DNA from 3 places in the Mesorhizobium sp. M7A.F.Ca.US.005.03.2.1 genome. Region 2 is predicted to be linked to each of the others. Evidence: predicted binding sites of a transcription regulator. Region 2 holds the regulator's gene; each other region holds the start of a gene.

Region 1 (7,041 bases), on a different contig from region 2:
TTGGCATCGGGCACTGCCTTCAGCGCCATCGCCATCGCCTTGATGACCATATCGTTGACCGACAGCTTGTAGGCCGGTGCCTCGCCCTTGTCGGTCTTCTTCACCGGGGCTGCCGCATTGATGTGCGTGCGCAGCGCCAGCAGCGCATCGAGCTCGCAGTCGAGCGTCAGGTAGAAATGCGGAATGGTGGTCTTGGCCTCGACCAGGCGGCGCGCAATGGTCTTGCGCATATTGTCATGCGGGACAAGGTCGTAGGAGCCCTGTTCGAACAGTTTCAGGACCTGATCGTCCGACATCGCCTTTACCGGCGCGGCAGGAGCAGCAGCCGGCACGCCAGCCGGAGCCTTGGCGGCAGGCGCCGTCTGGGCGCCGCCACCGGCAATGGCCGCGTCGACATCCGCCCTCACCACCCGGCCATGCGGGCCGGTCCCAGATACGGTCGAGAGGTTCAGGCCGGCCTCACGGGCCAGGCGCCGGGCAAGCGGTGTTGCACGGCCGGCCGATGGCGATTGGCCGATCTCCCCCCTTGTGGGGGAGATGCCAAGTGGCGGCAAAGAGGGCAGGGCAGAGGGGTGAGTGACAGAATGAGACGTTGGCGCGACAGCGCCCTCCTCTGTCGACTTCGTCGACATCTCCCCCACGGGTGGGGAGATTGGCGCCTTGTCGTGCTTGGCCGCAGCAGCATCAGCCCCATAGGCCTCACCGTCGGCATAGATCCACGCCACGGCAGCGCCGACCGCAATATCGACACCCTCTTTGCCGGTGACATCGCGCAGGACGCCGCTGGCCGGCGCATCGATTTCCATCGCCGCCTTGTCGGTCTCGATCTCGAACAGCACATCGCCCTTCTTGACGTGCGCGCCCTCCTCGGCAAACCAGCGCGAGATCTGTCCAGTCGCCATGTCCATGTCGACCTTGGGAAGAATGACTTCGGTCGGCATATCTCAGCGAACCCCTTTCACGAGGTCGCGCGCGGCGGTGATAATGTCCGGAATTTGCGGCACCGTCGCCTTCTCGAGTTCCGGATTGTAGGGGATCGGCGTTTCGGCGCCGCCCAGCCGCACGATCGGCGCGTCGAGATAGTCGAACGCTTCGCTCTCGGCGATCATGGCGCTGACCTCGGCGCCGATGCCCAGCGTCTTGACCGCTTCGTAGACGCATAGCAGCCGCGACGTCTTCTTGACGCTGTCGATGACGGTCTGCTTGTCCATCGGCCGGATGGTCCGAAGATCGACGACTTCGACGTCGATGCCTTCGCTCTCCAGCACGGCTGCCGCGTCGAGCGCCTTCTGCACCATGATCGAGGTGGCGACGATGGTGAGATCCCGGCCCTCGCGGCGGATATCGGCCTTGCCGATCGGCACGGTGTAATAGCCTTCGGGCACCGGGCCCTTCAGCTTGTAGAGCAGCTTGTGCTCGAAGATCATGACCGGATCGGGATCGGCGACCGCCGCCAAAAGCATGCCCTTGGCATCATAGGGGGTCGCCGGCTGGATGACTTTCAGACCCGGCACATGGCCGAGCCAGGCTTCGAGGCTCTGGCTGTGCTGAGCCGCCGCACCGGTGCCGGAACCGGCGGGAAAGCGCATCACCACGGGAACCGAAACCTCGCCGCCCAGCATGAAGCGCATCTTGGCCGCCTGGTTGACGATCTGCTCCATGGCAAGCGTGGCGAAATCGGAAAACTGGAACTCGAAGATCGGCCGCATGCCGGTGAGGGCAGCGCCCACCGCGACGCCCGCGCCGCCCAGTTCCGAAATCGGCGTGTCGATGACGCGGTCAGCGCCGTAACGTTCGACCAGGTCGCCGGTGACCTGGAAGGCGCCGCCATAGACGCCGATATCCTCGCCCATCAGGAAAACGCGTTCGTCCATGTCCATGGCGATCGCCATGGCTTCCTGGATCGCCTGGGCGTAGCTCAGTTCACGCACCATCGCGTCCATCACGCCTGCTCCGTATACACGTAATTGCCGGTCTCGCTGATATCGGGCGATGGGCTCGCCTTGGCGAACTCGATGCCCTCGGCGATCTCTTGCGCCACGGCATCGCGAATGGCCTCGATGCCCTTGTCGTCGATGAAGCCGAATTCCCTGAGCTCGCTTTCGAACAGGGTGATCGGATCGCGGTTCGACATCCAGTCCTCGATCTCTTCCTTGGTGCGATAGCGGTTGCGGTCGCTCTTGGAATGGCCGCGATGGCGGTAGGTCTTGGACTCGATCAGCGTCGGCCCCTCGCCGGCGCGGGCTCGGGCAACAGCCTGATGAGACGCCTCGGCGACCTCGGAGAAGATGTTGCCGTTGACGATGACGCCCGGCATCGAATAGGCGGCGGCGCGCTCGGCGATGTTCTTGACCGCGGTCGAGCGGGCTGTCGATGTCGACATGCCGTAGCCATTGTTCTCGCAGACGAAAATGACAGGCAGCTTCCAGACCGCCGCCATGTTGAGCGCCTCGTGGAAAGCGCCTTCATTGTTGGCGCCATCGCCGAAGAAGGAGACCACGACCTTGCCGGTCTTCATCATCTTGGAGGACAATGCCGCCCCGACGGCGATCGGAATACCGCCACCGACGATGCCATTGGCGCCGAGATTGCCCTTGCCGACATCGGCGATGTGCATCGAGCCGCCACGGCCCTTGCAATAGCCTGTGGTCTTGCCGAAGAACTCGGCGAACATGCGCTTGACCTCGGCGCCCTTGGCAATGCAGTGGCCGTGACCGCGATGCGTCGAGGTGATCTGGTCATCCTCGGCAAGCGGCATGCAGATGCCCATGGCGCTGGCTTCCTGGCCGATCGACAAATGCATGGTGCCATGGATGAGGCCGCGCGTGTAGCACTCCTCCGCGCCCTCTTCGAAGCGGCGGATCAGGTACATCTTGTGGAGCACCTGCTTGAGCTGCTCGGCGCTGTACTGGCGGTAGACGAAGGGCAGATTGGCGCGACTGTCAGTGACGGCTTTGCTGGCTGTGGCCATGATCACGCTCCCACGGTCCCATAGACGAGCTTGTCCTGGCGAGCGCGCAGTTCGGCGATCTTGGAGCCCGCCGCGGGCGCTGCATTCGCATAGGTTATGAGTTCGCCCTTCTTGATCGGCGCGGTGACCGAGCCGCCCTGCAGCAGGCCGCAGGGAACGGCCTTGGCGGCGCGCGCCTCAGGCGTCGTCATGATCCAGGCGCGGTAGCAATATTCGCCGATCGCATCGAGCTTCTCGCCGGGCTTCATGTCCTTCTTGGCCACGGCGGCGACTTCGGCCACCGGCTTGGCCAGCGGCACCATGTCGGCCTTGCCGTAGAGCACGACGCGCGCGCAGGTCAGCGGCACCTCGAGCGAGGTCAGGTGATAGGGACGATGGAAAGTGAAATACGGGCCTTTGCCCATCTTCAGATCTTCCATGCGCTCGGAGATGCGCGGATGCGACATGTCGGCAACGACGAAGACGCCGGGCGCGACACCCTTGCCGATCGAATAGTCGACGACGCCGACCTTCGACAGAACGCCGCCATCCTTCTGCGGCACCAGCACCTTGGACAGTTCGCCAAGCGTCGCCGCCGGGCCATGCATGCCAGCCTTGTCTGGAACCAGGCCGGTGGCATTGGCGATTGCCGCCATCTCGACCATGGTCTTGGAGCCGTCGACGAATTCGACCAGCATGCGGACATTCATGTGCCGGCGCTTGGCTTCCTCCTCATAGTCCGGGGGAATGGCGTCGATGTTGAGCGGATTGTTCTTGCCCTTGCCGGCGGCAACGATCGGGTGACCCATGGCCGAGACGAACTCGATCAGCTCCATGCAGGAGGACGGCTCATCGCCGGCGCCCAGTGAATAGGTGACGCCGAGCCGGTCGGCCTCGCTTTTCAGATAGGCGCCGATGGTGACGTCGGCCTCGACATTCATCATCACCAGATGCTTGCCATGCTCCATGGCGCGCAGCCCGATCTCGGCGCCAACGGCGGGAACCCCGGTGGCATCGATGACGACGTCGATCAGATCATTGTTGATGACAAGGTCGGCGTCGTTGGTGACCGCCACCTTGCCGGCTTCCATCGCCGACGTCATAGCCGAAGCATTCGACACTTCGCGCGCATGCCCGGTTTCCTGGAAAGCGATATCGACGGCCTTGCTGGCAGCCGGCAGGTTCAGTTCGGAAATGGCGCCGATCTCGATGCCCGACATATGGGCGACACGAGTGACGATGTCGGTTCCCATCTCGCCCGAGCCGATCAGGCCGATGCGGATAGGCTTGCCCGACTTTGCGCGTTCCTCGAGATCGCGGGCAAGACCCGTCAACGAAACATTGGAAGCCATACCGCTCGTTCCTCCCATAATGCAGGCTTGTTCGATTGCCTGACGGGTATTGAACATCTGTATTTCTGTCAAGACTAATGTCCATATTCCCGTGCTTTTTCGGACACTTTCACCGTAGTCCGGCGGGACGAGAAAGAGGCTGGGAAACCCGATGCCGCGCAGTCGCCGTCAGTGCGCGGATGGGCATCGGTTGGGATCGTTCAGCTCAGCCAACGGCGCAGCCTGTTGCGCTGCCGTGCAATAGGCCGGCACATGCGACTGGCGGCATCTTGGCCCTCGCGGGAAGTCCTGCTCAGTGTCCCGCGAAGCCTGCCGGAGGCGGGCAACCCGCCGCGTCGATCGCAAAATCATGGAAATGCACGACCACGCCATCCGCATTGATTAAGATCACGGCATAGCCGGGTGCTTTTCTGCCAGCGGCACCAGCAGGCAAACGGAACGCTTGGATTACCCTCTACTGTGCCGTCCAGCCGCCATCCATCGGCAAGGTGGTGCCGGTGACCTGCCTGGCCGCGTCCGAACACAGGAACAGCGTCAGCGCGGCGAGCTCGTCGACGGTGACGAATTCCTTGGTCGGCTGGGCGGCGAGCAGCACATCGTGCTTGACCTGTTCCTCGGTCATGCCGCGCGCCTTCATCGTGTCGGGAATCTGCCTTTCGACCAGCGGCGTCCAGACATAGCCCGGCGCGATCGCATTGACGGTGACGCCGTCGAGCGCTGCTTCGAGCGCTACCGTCTTGGTGAGGCCCGCAATGCCGTGCTTGGCCGACACATAGGCCGACTTGAACGGCGAGGCGACCAGCGCATGCGCCGAGGCGGTGTTGATGATACGGCCCCATTTGCGCGCCTTCATGCCCGGCAGTGCCGCCTTGATGGCGTAGAACGCGGCGAGCAGATTGATGCGGATGATGGCTTCCCACATGTCATCGGGAAACTCCTCGATCGGCGCGACATGCTGGATGCCGGCATTGTTGACCAGGATATCGAGACTGCCGAAGGCAGCCTCGGCCTCATGCACCATGGCGCTGACCGCCGCGCCATCCATCATGTTGGCACCGGAATAGCGGCACTTGACGCCGAAATCCTTCTCGATGCCGGCGCGCTCCTGCTCGATGGCAGCCGCATCGCCAAGGCCGTTGATGGTGACATTGGCGCCTTCGGCGGCAAAGGCGCGGGCGATGGCCAGGCCGATGCCGCTGGTCGAGCCGGTGACGAGGGCGTTCTTCGAAGACAGGAAACCCATGATGATCTCGCAAGAGGTGGGAGGGAACGAACGGGGCCGCCTTTGTGCGCCGCACCATGACAGTGCCATAGCCATATGTCGGTGCGATTACAGGGTTGAGACGGCCGTCGACAGGCCTCTTGGGCGGCTGTCAGGCGGCTGACACGGCACTGTCATGGTGCCGTGCAACATAATCCGGAGCGCATTCGCGCAGTCATTCCTGAACCAAAATGGGGCTACAGCCTTGCAGATCGCCGATGTCGTGAAGCGCGCCTATGCGATGCCGCTGACCAACCCCTCCTTTCCGCCCGGGCCGTACCGTTTCTTCAACCGCGAATACGTCATCATCACCTACCGCACGACGCGCGAGGCGCTAGAGGCTGTCGTGCCGGAGCCGCTGGAGATCGACGAGCCGCTGGTCAAATACGAATTCATCCGCATGCCTGACTCGACCGGTTTCGGCGACTACACCGAGACCGGCCAGGTCATCCCGGTGCGCTACAAGGGCCAGCACGGCGCCTACGTCCATTCGATGTATCTCGACGACGACGCGCCGATCGCCGGCGGCCGCGAACTGTGGGGCTTTCCCAAGAAGCTTGCCAATCCCAAGATCGTGCATGAAGGCGAGGTCATCGTCGGCACGCTGCACTATGGCAGCGTTCTGTGCGCCACCGGCACGATGGGCTACAAGCACAAGAAAGCCGATCACGGCTCTGTCCTCGCTTCGCTGGCCGCGCCCAATTTCCTGATCAAGATCGTCCCGCATGTCGACGGCACGCCGCGCATCTGCGAACTGGTCCGCTACCACCTCACCGACATCACGCTGAAGGAAGCCTGGACAGCGCCCGCCGCACTCGATTTGCGGCCGCACGTCATGGCCGACGTGGCGCGGCTGCCGGTGCTCGACATCGTATCCGCCGTCCACTTCACCGCCGATCTGACGCTTGGGCTGGGCGAAGTGGTTCACGATTATCTCGCCGACCGCACCTGAGCTGCACAAGCCTTTCAGAGCCCAAACAGAAGTCGGAGACCAAAGCCGTGCTCGAACGCAATCGCAACAAGGAGGCCACCGCCACCATCGCGGAGATCTCGGCGCAGTATGACCGCGTCGCGCTGGTGTTTCAGGGAGGCGGCGCGCTCGGCGCCTACCAGGCTGGGGTGTACCAGGCATTGGCAGAGGCCGGCTGCGAGCCGAGCTGGCTTTCCGGCGTATCGATCGGCGCCATCAATGCGGCGATCATCGCCGGCAATGAGTCGAGCCGCCGGCTGCAGCGCCTCGAGCAATTCTGGCAGACGATTTCGGGTCGCAAGATCTGGGCCTATACGCCGGAAGGCGACATCTACCGTGATATCCGCAATCGCACCAGTTCGTGGATGACCATGGTCATGGGGCAGCCGGGCTTCTTCAAGCCGCGCAATCCTAACCCCTGGATGGAGCAGCCCGGCGCCGAGGGCGCCACCAGCTTCTACGACACGGCCGAGCTGAAGGAGACGCTGCAAAGCCTGATCGACTTCGA
Region 2 (3,847 bases):
TCTTGCGCGCGCGCTCGGCGAAACCGCGCCGCTGCTGTTGATCGGCATGGTCGCCTTCGTCGCCGATCCACCGACGACGCCTTTCGATCCGGCCACCGCGCTGCCGGTGCAGATCTATATGTGGGCGAACGAGGCCGAACGCGCCTTCGTCGAGCGTATGTCCGGCGCCATCATCATCCTGCTCGTCTTCCTCATGGCCATGAACATCACCGCGATCGTGCTTCGGCGTCGGTTCGAGCGGCGCTGGTAGAAAAAAGGCATTTTGGTATGAACATCATGACCGAACAGTCCCTTGAAAACGCAGTGGGCGACAAGATGAAGTCGAACGAAGTGATAAAAATGCGCGGCGACAAGGTCGGCGTGTTCTACGGCGAGAAGCAGGCGCTGTTCGACGTCGATCTCGACGTCCGCCTGAACCAGGTGACGGCGCTGATCGGCCCCTCCGGCTGCGGCAAGTCCACCTTCCTGCGCTGCCTCAACCGCATGAACGACACCATCGATTCAGCACGGGTAACCGGCAAGATCACGCTCGACGAAGAGGACATCTACGACAAGAACATCGATGTCGTCGAACTCAGGGCGCGCGTCGGCATGGTGTTCCAGAAACCCAATCCGTTCCCAAAGTCGATCTACGAGAACGTCGCCTATGGTCCGCGCATCCACGGATTGGCCAAGCGCAAGGCCGACATGGATCAGATCGTCGAGTCCAGCCTGAAGAAGGCGGCGATCTGGAACGAGGTCAAGGACCGTTTGCAGGAACCTGGCACGGGTCTTTCCGGTGGCCAGCAGCAGCGCCTGTGCATTGCACGCGCCATCGCCGTGTCACCCGAGGTGATCCTGATGGACGAACCGTGTTCGGCGCTCGACCCGATCGCCACCGCTCGCGTCGAGGAACTTATCGACGAACTGCGTCAGAACTATACGATCGTCATCGTCACCCATTCGATGCAGCAGGCAGCGCGCGTGTCGCAGCGCACCGCGATGTTTCATCTTGGCTATCTGGTCGAGGAGGGCGCCACCGACAAGATGTTCACCACCCCCGACGACAAACGCACCCAGGACTACATCACCGGCCGGTTCGGCTGATCTCTGGCATATGAGGGACGAAGATCATGGGTGAACATACCGTCGCATCTTTCGATGAGGATCTGGAGCAGATCAGCCAGCTGATCCGCGACATGGGCGATCTCGCCCGCTCGATGGTCGGTGGCTCGACCAGGGCTTTGCTCAATTCGGACAATGCGCTGGCGCAGCGGGTGGTTTCCGACGACGCCATCATGGATGCACGCCAGCGCGAGCTGGACGATCGTGCTATCACGCTGATCGCCAAGCGCCAGCCAATGGCCAACGATCTGCGTGCGGTAGTCGGTTCGATCCGCATGGCCGGCGACCTCGAGCGCATCGGTGACCTTGCCAAGAACATCGCCAAGCGCGTCGGCACTGTCGGGCTGAGCGTCACGCCGCACGACCTTTCGCATTCGATCGACGCGATGGCGCAGCTGGTGCTGATCCAGGTGCAGGGGGTCGTCGACGAGTATGCCGCCGCTGACGCGGCAGCGCTTGCCACGCTCAGAAACAATGATGAACGCATCGACGTCAAATACACATCGGTGTTCCGCGAACTGCTGACCTACATGATGGAAGATCCGCGCAACATCACGGCGTGCACGCACCTGTTGTTTTGCGCCAAGAACCTCGAGCGGATCGGCGACCACGTGACCAACATCGCCGAAAATGCCTATTATGTTTTGACCGGCACGCAGTTGCCAGCCAATCGTCCGAAGCAGGACGAGACGGCAATGTCCGCGCCAGCGGCATGACAGGGGTGACCAGCCGATGATCGCGCCACGCATCATGGTGGTGGAGGATGAGGAGCCGCTAGGCGTGCTGCTCCGCTACAATCTCGAATCCGAAGGTTACCAGGTCGAGGTGGTGACGCGCGGCGACGAGGCCGAAATCCGGCTGCAGGAGAACGTTCCAGACCTTCTGGTGCTCGACTGGATGGTGCCTGCGGTTTCCGGTATCGAACTCTGCCGCCGGCTAAGGATGCGTCCCGAGACCGAGCGGCTGCCGATCATCATGCTGACCGCGCGAGGCGAGGAAAGCGACCGCGTGCGCGGCCTCTCGACCGGTGCCGACGACTATCTGGTCAAGCCTTTCTCGACGCCGGAGTTCATGGCCAGGGTCAAGGCGCTGCTGCGCCGGGCCAAGCCGGAAGTGCTGTCCAGCGTGCTCAAGGTCGGCGATATCGTGCTCGATCGCGAATCGCACCGTGTCTATCGCAAGAAGAGCGAAATCCGGCTCGGGCCGACGGAATTCCGCCTGCTTGAATTCATGATGCGCCATCCAGGCCGCGTGTTCTCGCGCAGCCAACTGCTCGACAATGTCTGGGGCGAGACGATCTACATCGACGAACGCACGGTCGATGTGCATGTCGGCCGGCTGCGCAAGGCGGTCAACAACGGCCGTATGCCCGATGTCATCCGCACCATCCGTGGGGCGGGTTACGCCATTCGCGAGGACTGAACTCCCTCGTTTGAACTCACGCCACGTTCTTGCCGCCGAGACCGGATCTCGCCTGCACGCCCGGCGCAAAAATCTCCTGATCGACGAAGATCAGCGCCCGCATGGCGCAGCCTTCGCGGATCAGCGGCAGTTCGTTCGGCTCGGTGTCGAAGGAAATCGACTTGGAATGCTGGCCGCCGGCGGTCTGGGCAATCGCTTGCCGCAATGCCGGCTCGATCAGGTCGAAGGCGGCGGCGCTGACGCCGACCATGGCGACGGGGGCCGGATCGATCAGCGCGAACAGGCTGCCGAGGCCGTAGCCGAGCGCTTCGCCAGCCTTGCGGTAGGCTTCCCGCTCCGGTCCGTCCCTCTCGCGGGCGGCGGCAGCCAGGGCGCGCATGTCGGCGTCGCTGACATCGGCGACGGGTTCTGCATCCTCGCCCATCTGCCGCGCGTTGCGCCAGATGGCATAATTGCCGGCATAGGCTTCGACGCAGCCGCGCCGTCCGCAGCGACACAGCGCCCCGTTCGGCCGATGAATCATGTGGCCGAATTCGCCGCCCGAGGAATGGGTGCCGGTGAACAATTCGCCCTTCAGCACCAGCCCCATGCCGATGCCGTGCGACAAAAGGATAGCGATGAAATCGTCGCGGTAACGATCGGGATCGCGCCAGCGCAGCGCCACCGCCATCATGTTGCAGTCGTTCTCCATAATGGCGGGGACGCCGAACTCCTCTTCGAATATGTCGGCGAAGGCGATGTCGGTGTGCGGCGTGATCGGCGACCACAGCATGGCGCGGGCACGGGTGTCGGTGATGCCCTGGACGGCCAGCGCGATACGAGCGATGCTGCGCACGTCCAGGTCGGGATCTTCCAGGCGGCGCCGCACGATTGCCGTGCACTCACCGATCAGCGAGTCGCGCGACATCGTCAGCGTGTCGAGCCGACGCTGTTCCTCGGATATTACCTGGCCGGCATAGTCGATGACGGCGACCGAGAGGAAGTTCAGCGACAGCACCACGGTCATTACCGCGGCCGCTTCCGGATTGAGGCTGAGGCCGACCTGCGGACGGCCGCGTTTGAGCGAGCCGGCCTCGCTCGGCTTGCTTTCGGTCAGGATGCCTTCGACGATCAGGTCGGATGAGATCGCCGAGATCGTCGAATGGCTGAGGCTTGTGGTTGCGGCGATCTCGGTGCGCGACGGCTGTCCGGCGCGGCGCACCGCGGCGATCACCATCGCGCGGTTGCGGCGGCGCAAATCGTCGTGGCGGATTCCGACCGACATGCTCTTTCATATCCTCCCGGTCGCCGCGGTTCTTCCTGCCCTGGAACGCTGTCGGTG
Region 3 (7,041 bases), on a different contig from region 2:
GTTGTAGGGGGTCTGTTTCTGGATATCCGACTGGTAGATCGGCCGGTCCGCCGGCTTTCCCTTGCCGCCGAACAGCCCGTAGATGATGGTCGGATCGGATTGCAGGCGCATGCCCTTGGCAAGCCGGTTCAGGAAGACGGCGGCAACCCGTGAACGCTCGTCACCCTTGCCCGTCTCTTTCTCGACAATCGAAGCCAGCGTGACGAACTCCTCGACGTTGGCCAGCGGCAGGTCCGGCGCGCGCCGCTGCCAGACATCGTCAACCAGCTTCTTCTGATCCGCAAGCAGCTTGTCGACCATCTGCTGGCGTGTCGCGCCGCGCGTGAAGCGCAGCGTGTCGGTGGCGAGGCTGCCCTCCGGCGGCGTGGTTGCCGGCATGTCGCCGCTCAAGGCAGTCTCCTCGGCGATGCGCTGCAATGCCTGGTCGACAGTCAGTCCTTCAGGGATGGTCAGCGAATACATCACCGACTTGCCGCTCTTCAGAAGCTCCATGATATCGCGCATGGAAGCCCTGGGCTTGATCTCGTACTCGCCGGCTTTCAGCGCCGAATCATTGCCGAAGGCGCGCACGCCAAGGCGGAATACCCGGGCATCACTGATCAGTCCGCGGCGTTCGAGCTGGTCGGCGATATCCTGGACGCCGGTGTTCGGCTTGACCAGGAAGGTATCGCCATTAGCGGAGGGTCCGGGCTCGGTGAATTCCTGCTTGCCGAAATAGACCGCGACGCCGGCCGCCAGAACCACCAGCATCACCGAGGAGATGACGAAGTTCATGAACACGACGACCTGGCTGCGTGACGCACGCGAGCGCTTCGGCGGCGGCGTGCCGGCCTCTGGCCGCAACGCCTCGCTGGCCGTTTTCGGCACGATCGGTCCGGATGTTGCCGGCCGTTGCCCGAATTCTCCGTTGCCTGCCGGATTTGTGTTCATTTCGCCCTACCGTTTGATCGCCCAACGAATCCCCAGCGGCAGAGTAGAGGCGAATATGGCAAAATTGACGGCACGCCAAAGCGTCGCCCGGCAGCCGGACGATCAGCCATTGTAGCGCTGGAAGACCAGCGACGCATTGGTCCCGCCAAAGCCGAACGAATTGGACAGCGCCACGTCGATCTGGCGGGCGCGCGGCTTGTTCGGCACCAGGTCGATCGCGGTTTCGCGTTCGGGGTTGTCGAGGTTGATGGTCGGCGGCGCGACATTGTCCCTGATGGCAAGGATCGAGAAGATCGCTTCGGCGGCACCGGCCGCCCCAAGCAGATGGCCGATCGACGACTTGGTCGACGACATCGAGATCTTCGATGCGGCATTGCCGACAAGCCGCTCGACAGCGCCGAGCTCGATCGTGTCGGCCATGGTCGAGGTGCCGTGCGCGTTGATGTAGTCGACGTCGGCAGGCGTAAGCTTGGCCCGGTTGAGTGCCGCCGTCATGCAACGGAAGGCACCATCGCCATCCTCGGCGGGCGCCGTGATGTGATGCGCGTCGCCGGTGAGACCATAACCCGTCACCTCGGCATAGATCTTGGCGCCGCGCGCTTTGGCATGTTCGAGCTCCTCGAGCACGACAACGCCGGCGCCCTCGCCCATGACGAAGCCGTCGCGGTCGCGATCATAGGGGCGCGACGCCGTTTGCGGCGAATCATTGCGTTCCGTCGACAGTGCCCGGCATGCGGCGAACCCGGCGATCGACAGCCGCGTCACCGGCGCTTCGGCGCCACCGGCGACCATCACGTCGGCATCGCCCCACATGATCAGCCGGGCAGCATCGCCAATGGCGTGCGCGCCGGTCGAACAGGCCGTGACGACGGCATGGTTCGGGCCTTTCAGCCCGTGCCGGATCGAAACCTGCCCGGAGACGAGATTGATGATCTGGCCCGGGATGAAGAAGGGGCTGATGCGGCGCGGGCCGCGTTCCTTGAGGATCATCGCGTTCTCGGCGATGCCCTCGATGCCGCCGATGCCGGAGCCGATCAGGACGCCGGTGGCGCATTGCTCTTCATGCGTCTTGGGTTCCCAACCGGAATCCTTCAGCGCCTCGTCGGCGGCGGCAATCCCGTACAGGATGAAGTCGCCGATCTTGCGCAATTCCTTCGGCTCGAGCACGGCCTCGGGATTGAAGGTGGCATTGCTGCCGTCACCACGCGGAATGACATGGGCGATCTTGCAAGCAAGGTCCTCCACCTCGAACTCGGTGATGCGCTTGGCAGCGCTGCGGCCGGTCAGAAGCTCCTTCCAGCTGTGCTCGAAGCCCATGCCGAACGGCGACAGCAAGCCAAGGCCCGTGACGACGACACGCCTCATCGCAGGTCCTCCCCGGTGATGACTGCAGAAAGCGTCAGGCCGAAGCCTTGTCGATGTACTTCACGGCATCGCCGACGGTCAGGATGGTCTCGGCCGCGTCGTCGGGGATCTCGACGCCGAATTCTTCTTCGAACGCCATGACGAGTTCGACCGTGTCGAGGCTGTCGGCGCCCAGATCATCGATGAAGCTCGCCTGCTCCGTCACTTTGTCGGCATCGACGCCAAGGTGCTCGATGACGATCTTCTTGACGCGCTCTGCGGTGTCACTCATTTGGGCATCCTCGTCTTTTGTTTGTCTGTCTTCGTTAGCGGGCAGAATGCCGCTAATCAAGCTGAAAGATGGTCCTGCCGGAAACGCAACGACTACGGACCGATTTTTGCCCGAACCGCCGGGTTGCGGGCCGCATTACACGAAAAATAGCTGAGGTCCAAGCCGAAATGGTCTCTTTACACAACCCGCCGGCGTTGCTGCAGAACCTCGTTCAAATCATAGCCATGCCGCCATTTACGTGGATGGTCTGGCCGGTGACGTAGGCGGCTTCGTTGGAGGCGAGATAAGCGACGGCGGACGCGACTTCGACGCTGGTGCCCATGCGCCGCGTCGGGATCGCCGCCATGATCGCCTCTTTCTGCTTGTCGTTGAGCTTGTCGGTCATTGCCGATTCGATGAAGCCTGGTGCAACACAGTTAACTGTGATGTTGCGGGTGGCGATCTCCTGCGCCAGCGACTTGGAGAAGCCGATCATGCCGGCCTTGGAGGCGCAGTAATTGGTCTGGCCGGGATTGCCGGTCACGCCGACCACCGAGGTGATGTTGATGATGCGGCCATGGCGGCGGCGCATCATCGGATGGGTGAGTTCGCGGGTGAGCCGGAAAACGGCGGTCAGATTGACCTCGATCACGCTGTCCCAATCGGCATCCGACATGCGCACGAACAGCCCGTCCTTGGTGATGCCGGCGTTGTTGACCAGGATGTCGACGCCTTCGAGATCGGCCTCGGCTTTCTGGCCGAGCGCCTTGACCTCGTCACGGTTGGACAAATTGGCCGGGAACAGCTTGACCCGGTCGCCAAGCTCGCTAGCCAGCGCCTCCAGTTTCTCGACGCGGGTGCCATGCAGGCCGACGATCGCGCCTTGCGCATGCAGCATCCGGGCGATCGCCTCGCCGATGCCTCCCGATGCGCCGGTGACGAGCGCCTTGCGGCCAGTCAATTCGAACATTTTTGTCTCCTGATTGAGAAGAGAACACCCCTTTTGCAGGGAATGGGATCAAATGGGGCTTTATGCAAGCGCTGCTAGCGTTGCCTCGACCTCAGCCGCCGAGCCGACCGACGCAGTGGCGATGTCGCGGTTGATGCGCCGCGCCAATCCCGAAAGCACCTTGCCGGCGCCAATCTCGTAAAGCGTGGTGACGCCATTTGCGCCGAACCACTCCACGGTCTCGCGCCAACGTACGCGGCCGGTTATCTGCTCGACCAGGCGGCGGGCGATCTCGTCCGGATCGCTGGTCGGGCTGACCGTGACATTGGAGAGGACGGGAACGACCGGCGCATTCTTTGTCACACCGGCGAGTGCGTCGCGCATGACGTTCGCGGCCGGCGCCATCAGCGCCGAATGGAAGGGCGCGGACACCTGCAGCATCAGTGCGCGCTTGGCGCCTTTCTCAGTGCACAGTTTCGCCGCCAGTTCGACCGCGGCCCTGGCGCCGGAAATGACCAGTTGGCCGCCGCCATTGTCGTTGGCGATCTGGCAGACGGAGCCTTTGGCGGCTTCCGCGCAAGCGGCTTCGACATCGGCCTGTTCCAATCCGATGATCGCCGCCATGGCGCCCTCGCCGGCCGGCACCGCCGCCTGCATGGCATTGCCGCGGATGCGCAGCAGCCTGGCGGCATCGGCAACCGAAACGAAGCCAGCGGCCGCGAGCGCCGAATATTCGCCCAGCGAATGACCGGCGACATAGGCGACCTTGCCTTTCAGCGAGAAGCCGCGCGATTCCAGCGCCCGGATCGCGGCCAGCGACACCGCCATCAGCGCCGGCTGCGCGTTGGCGGTCAGCATCAACGTCTCTTCCGGCCCTTCCCAGATCAGCTTCGACAGGTTTTCGCCGAGCGCGTCGTCGACTTCCTGGAAAATTCTGCGCGCCTCGGGAAAGGCCTCGGCGAGATCCTTGCCCATGCCGACTGCCTGGCTGCCTTGTCCAGGAAAGGTGAATGCAACGGCCATGCGCGGGCTCCCAAGGGCTGGTTTTGCTTGCCTGATAGACGAGTTTTTCTTGCCTGTGACGCAAGGCAGGCCGCCAAGTCAAGCCCGGTTCGACCCTGCTCGACGGCAGCTTCATCCGCCGAGTGCCTGTTCCGAAAGGCTTTTTGGCGATCACTCCTGATGAAAACCGCTCACGATTCGTTTGCTGGCTCTTCTTATTTTGGCCACAGGCGCTAGCTTTGCGTGACAATTCCATGACAATCGAGTGACGTGCTTGTCGCTGGGTGGGGAAGTTAAAGTGGCAAAGAGTTACAAACGCGCCGGCAAGGCCGCGCCACAGTTCCTGGAAGACGACCCCTCCACCGGCTATCTGCCGGGCAGGAGATGGCCGGTCGTGCGCTATGGGCTGATCAGCCTGGCGATCGCCGCCGTCCTGGTGTTTGCCATCGAACTGATCGTGCGCGGCGACTTTGCCGGCACGGTCTCCTTCTTCCTGCAGCCGCTCAAGCCGGGCTGGACCACCATCGTCGTGTTCGCGCTGATCCTGATCGGCCTCGATGCGGTGCTGGGCCGCAGCCATCAGAGCCTGATGATCGTCGCGCCGCTGACGCTATCGCTTGCCTTCGTCGGCCACCAGAAGTCGCATTATCTCGGCGATCCGCTCTATCCGACCGATTTCCTCTATGCCCGCCAGATCTTTGCGCTGTTGCCGCTTTTGGTGCGCGACCGGCCGATGACCGCGCTCGCCATGGTCGTCGGCATCGTCGCCGGCCTGTCGCTGCTCGTCTATGGCTGGCGGATGTGGCGCCGCAAGGTTCCCGCACTCAGCCGCAAGGGACGCCTTGCGCGGCTGACGCTGGCAGTGCCGCTGCTCGCCTTCTTCGTTTCGATCATGGACTATGCCACCTTCTCCTGGACCAGGGACCGGTTGCAGATCATCCCGATCATGTGGGACCAGAAGGAAAACTATGCCTCCAACGGTTTTGCGCTGGCCTTTGCGCTCAATGTGCCGATGGCGCATGTCTCTGCGCCGCCGGGCTATTCCGACAAGGCGATCGCGGCGATCGCCAGGCCCGATGTGACCGCCTCGGTGCCGGCCGAGAAGCCTGACATCATCATCGTCATGAGCGAGTCCTTCTGGGACCCGACCAAGCTGCCCGGCGTCACCATCACGCCCGATCCGATCCCCAATGTGCGGGCGCTGCGCTCCGGCTCGATGTTCTCGCCGGAGTTCGGCGGCATGACCGCCAATATCGAGTTCGAGGCGCTGACCGGCTTCTCCAACGCGTTCCTGCCGGCCGGCAGCATCCCCTACCAGCAATATGTGCGCACGCCGACGCCGTCGCTGGCAACCTTCCTCAAGAGCCAGGGTTATCGGGCGCGCGCCATCCATCCGGGCACCAACTGGTTCTGGAACCGTGGCGCGGTCTACGCCGATTTCGGCTTCAACGATTTCAAGTCGGAAGAGACGCTGCCGCCAATGCAAAAGCGCGGGCCACTGGCATCGGATGCCGCGATGACCGACGAGATCATCAGCGAGGCCGACGCCAGCGAAGAGCCGGTGTTCTTCTTTGCGGTCAGCCTGCAAAACCACGGTCCCTACGAACCGAACCGCTATTACAGTCCCACGCACAGGGTGCAGGCGCCGATCAGTCAGTGGGCGCGCGAATCGCTGCTCAGCTACGCCGAAGGCTCAGCCGATGCCGATCGCGGTCTCGAACGCCTCGTCGAATGGGCAAAGACACGCTCCCGCCCAACCGTAATCGCCTTCTTCGGCGACCATCTGCCGCCGCTCGGGCCGGTTTATGTCGAAACCGGCTTCCTGAAGGACAATGTCGCGCCGCGCAAGGAAGCGTCGCCCGAGGCTGCCCTCGAGCATCATGAGACGCCGCTGGTCATCTGGTCGAACCGCACCGGGCCGGCTGAGCACATGGGCGCCGTCAGCCCGGCCTTCCTGCCCTATCATATCCTGAAGACGGCCGGCATCAGCCATCCCTACTACACCGGCTTCCTGGGCGAGATGAGCGAACACTACCGTGTCGTCGACCGCAATTTGCTGCTGACGCCGGCTGGCGAGGCCACGCCCGATTGGGCGCGGCAGAAGGAGATCGATCCGGCGATCCGCGATTTCCGCCTGCTGCAGTACGATATGATGTTCGGCAAACGCCACGCGGCGCCCGACTTCTTCCCCGAAACGGTCGACAAGATTGTCGCCGCGCATACGAGTTGAGGCCAGCGATTCCCTCGGAGCCTGCTGGTCCGTCTCGGTTCGCGTGTTCAGTTGGTCAATTGCAGCTTCGTGAAATTGTTGGCGATCTGAAGGAACACGTTCGGCAGTTTGGTCGGATCGTTGACGGCATAATAGTTGCTCGGATCCGAGGCGCAGGCGCTGTAAAGCGCACGGTTGGCTGCGGTGTCGGATTGCAGCACCATGGTGTAGATCTGCACGCCCTCGTTCTTCAATTGCGTGCAAACGTTTTTGGTCCAGCCGTCGACATTGCGCGCAGCGGTCGTCTGGTTGTCCGATCCGAAGCGGCCGCCAGCC

What was found. Region 2 encodes PhoB, which activates phosphate uptake and scavenging genes when phosphate is short. Its sites were predicted from a motif close to TGTCATNNANCTGTCAT; they were not measured.
Region 1: EN991_RS04620 (acetoacetate decarboxylase) is a predicted target of PhoB. The motif match lies at 5,621-5,637, and genes of this name have one in related genera.
Region 3: EN991_RS07745 (LTA synthase family protein) is a predicted target of PhoB. The motif match lies at 4,740-4,756, and genes of this name have one in related genera.

Annotation. Positions count from the first base shown of each region.
Region 1 covers NZ_RZRP01000045.1:175-7,215, reverse strand. The annotation lists gene EN991_RS04645 (pyruvate dehydrogenase complex dihydrolipoamide acetyltransferase) at 1-941, opposite strand, end outside; gene EN991_RS04640 (alpha-ketoacid dehydrogenase subunit beta) at 945-1,943, opposite strand; gene EN991_RS04635 (thiamine pyrophosphate-dependent dehydrogenase E1 component subunit alpha) at 1,943-2,971, opposite strand; gene EN991_RS04630 (NAD(P)H-dependent oxidoreductase) at 2,974-4,302, opposite strand; gene EN991_RS04625 (3-hydroxybutyrate dehydrogenase) at 4,757-5,545, opposite strand; gene EN991_RS04620 (acetoacetate decarboxylase) at 5,769-6,515, shown strand; partial or broken gene EN991_RS04615 (patatin-like phospholipase family protein) at 6,563-7,041, shown strand, end outside.
Region 2 covers NZ_RZRP01000561.1:243-4,089, reverse strand. The annotation lists partial or broken gene EN991_RS25625 (ABC transporter permease subunit) at 1-250, shown strand, start outside; gene pstB (phosphate ABC transporter ATP-binding protein PstB) at 268-1,086, shown strand; gene phoU (phosphate signaling complex protein PhoU) at 1,113-1,820, shown strand; gene phoB (phosphate regulon transcriptional regulator PhoB) at 1,837-2,526, shown strand; gene EN991_RS25605 (ROK family protein) at 2,543-3,790, opposite strand.
Region 3 covers NZ_RZRP01000090.1:1,331-8,371, forward strand. The annotation lists gene mltG (endolytic transglycosylase MltG) at 1-774, opposite strand, end outside; gene EN991_RS40790 (hypothetical protein) at 773-1,045, shown strand; gene fabF (beta-ketoacyl-ACP synthase II) at 1,033-2,295, opposite strand; gene EN991_RS07730 (acyl carrier protein) at 2,330-2,566, opposite strand; gene fabG (3-oxoacyl-[acyl-carrier-protein] reductase) at 2,778-3,515, opposite strand; gene fabD (ACP S-malonyltransferase) at 3,576-4,517, opposite strand; gene EN991_RS07745 (LTA synthase family protein) at 4,795-6,726, shown strand; gene EN991_RS07750 (pilus assembly protein) at 6,774-7,041, opposite strand, start outside.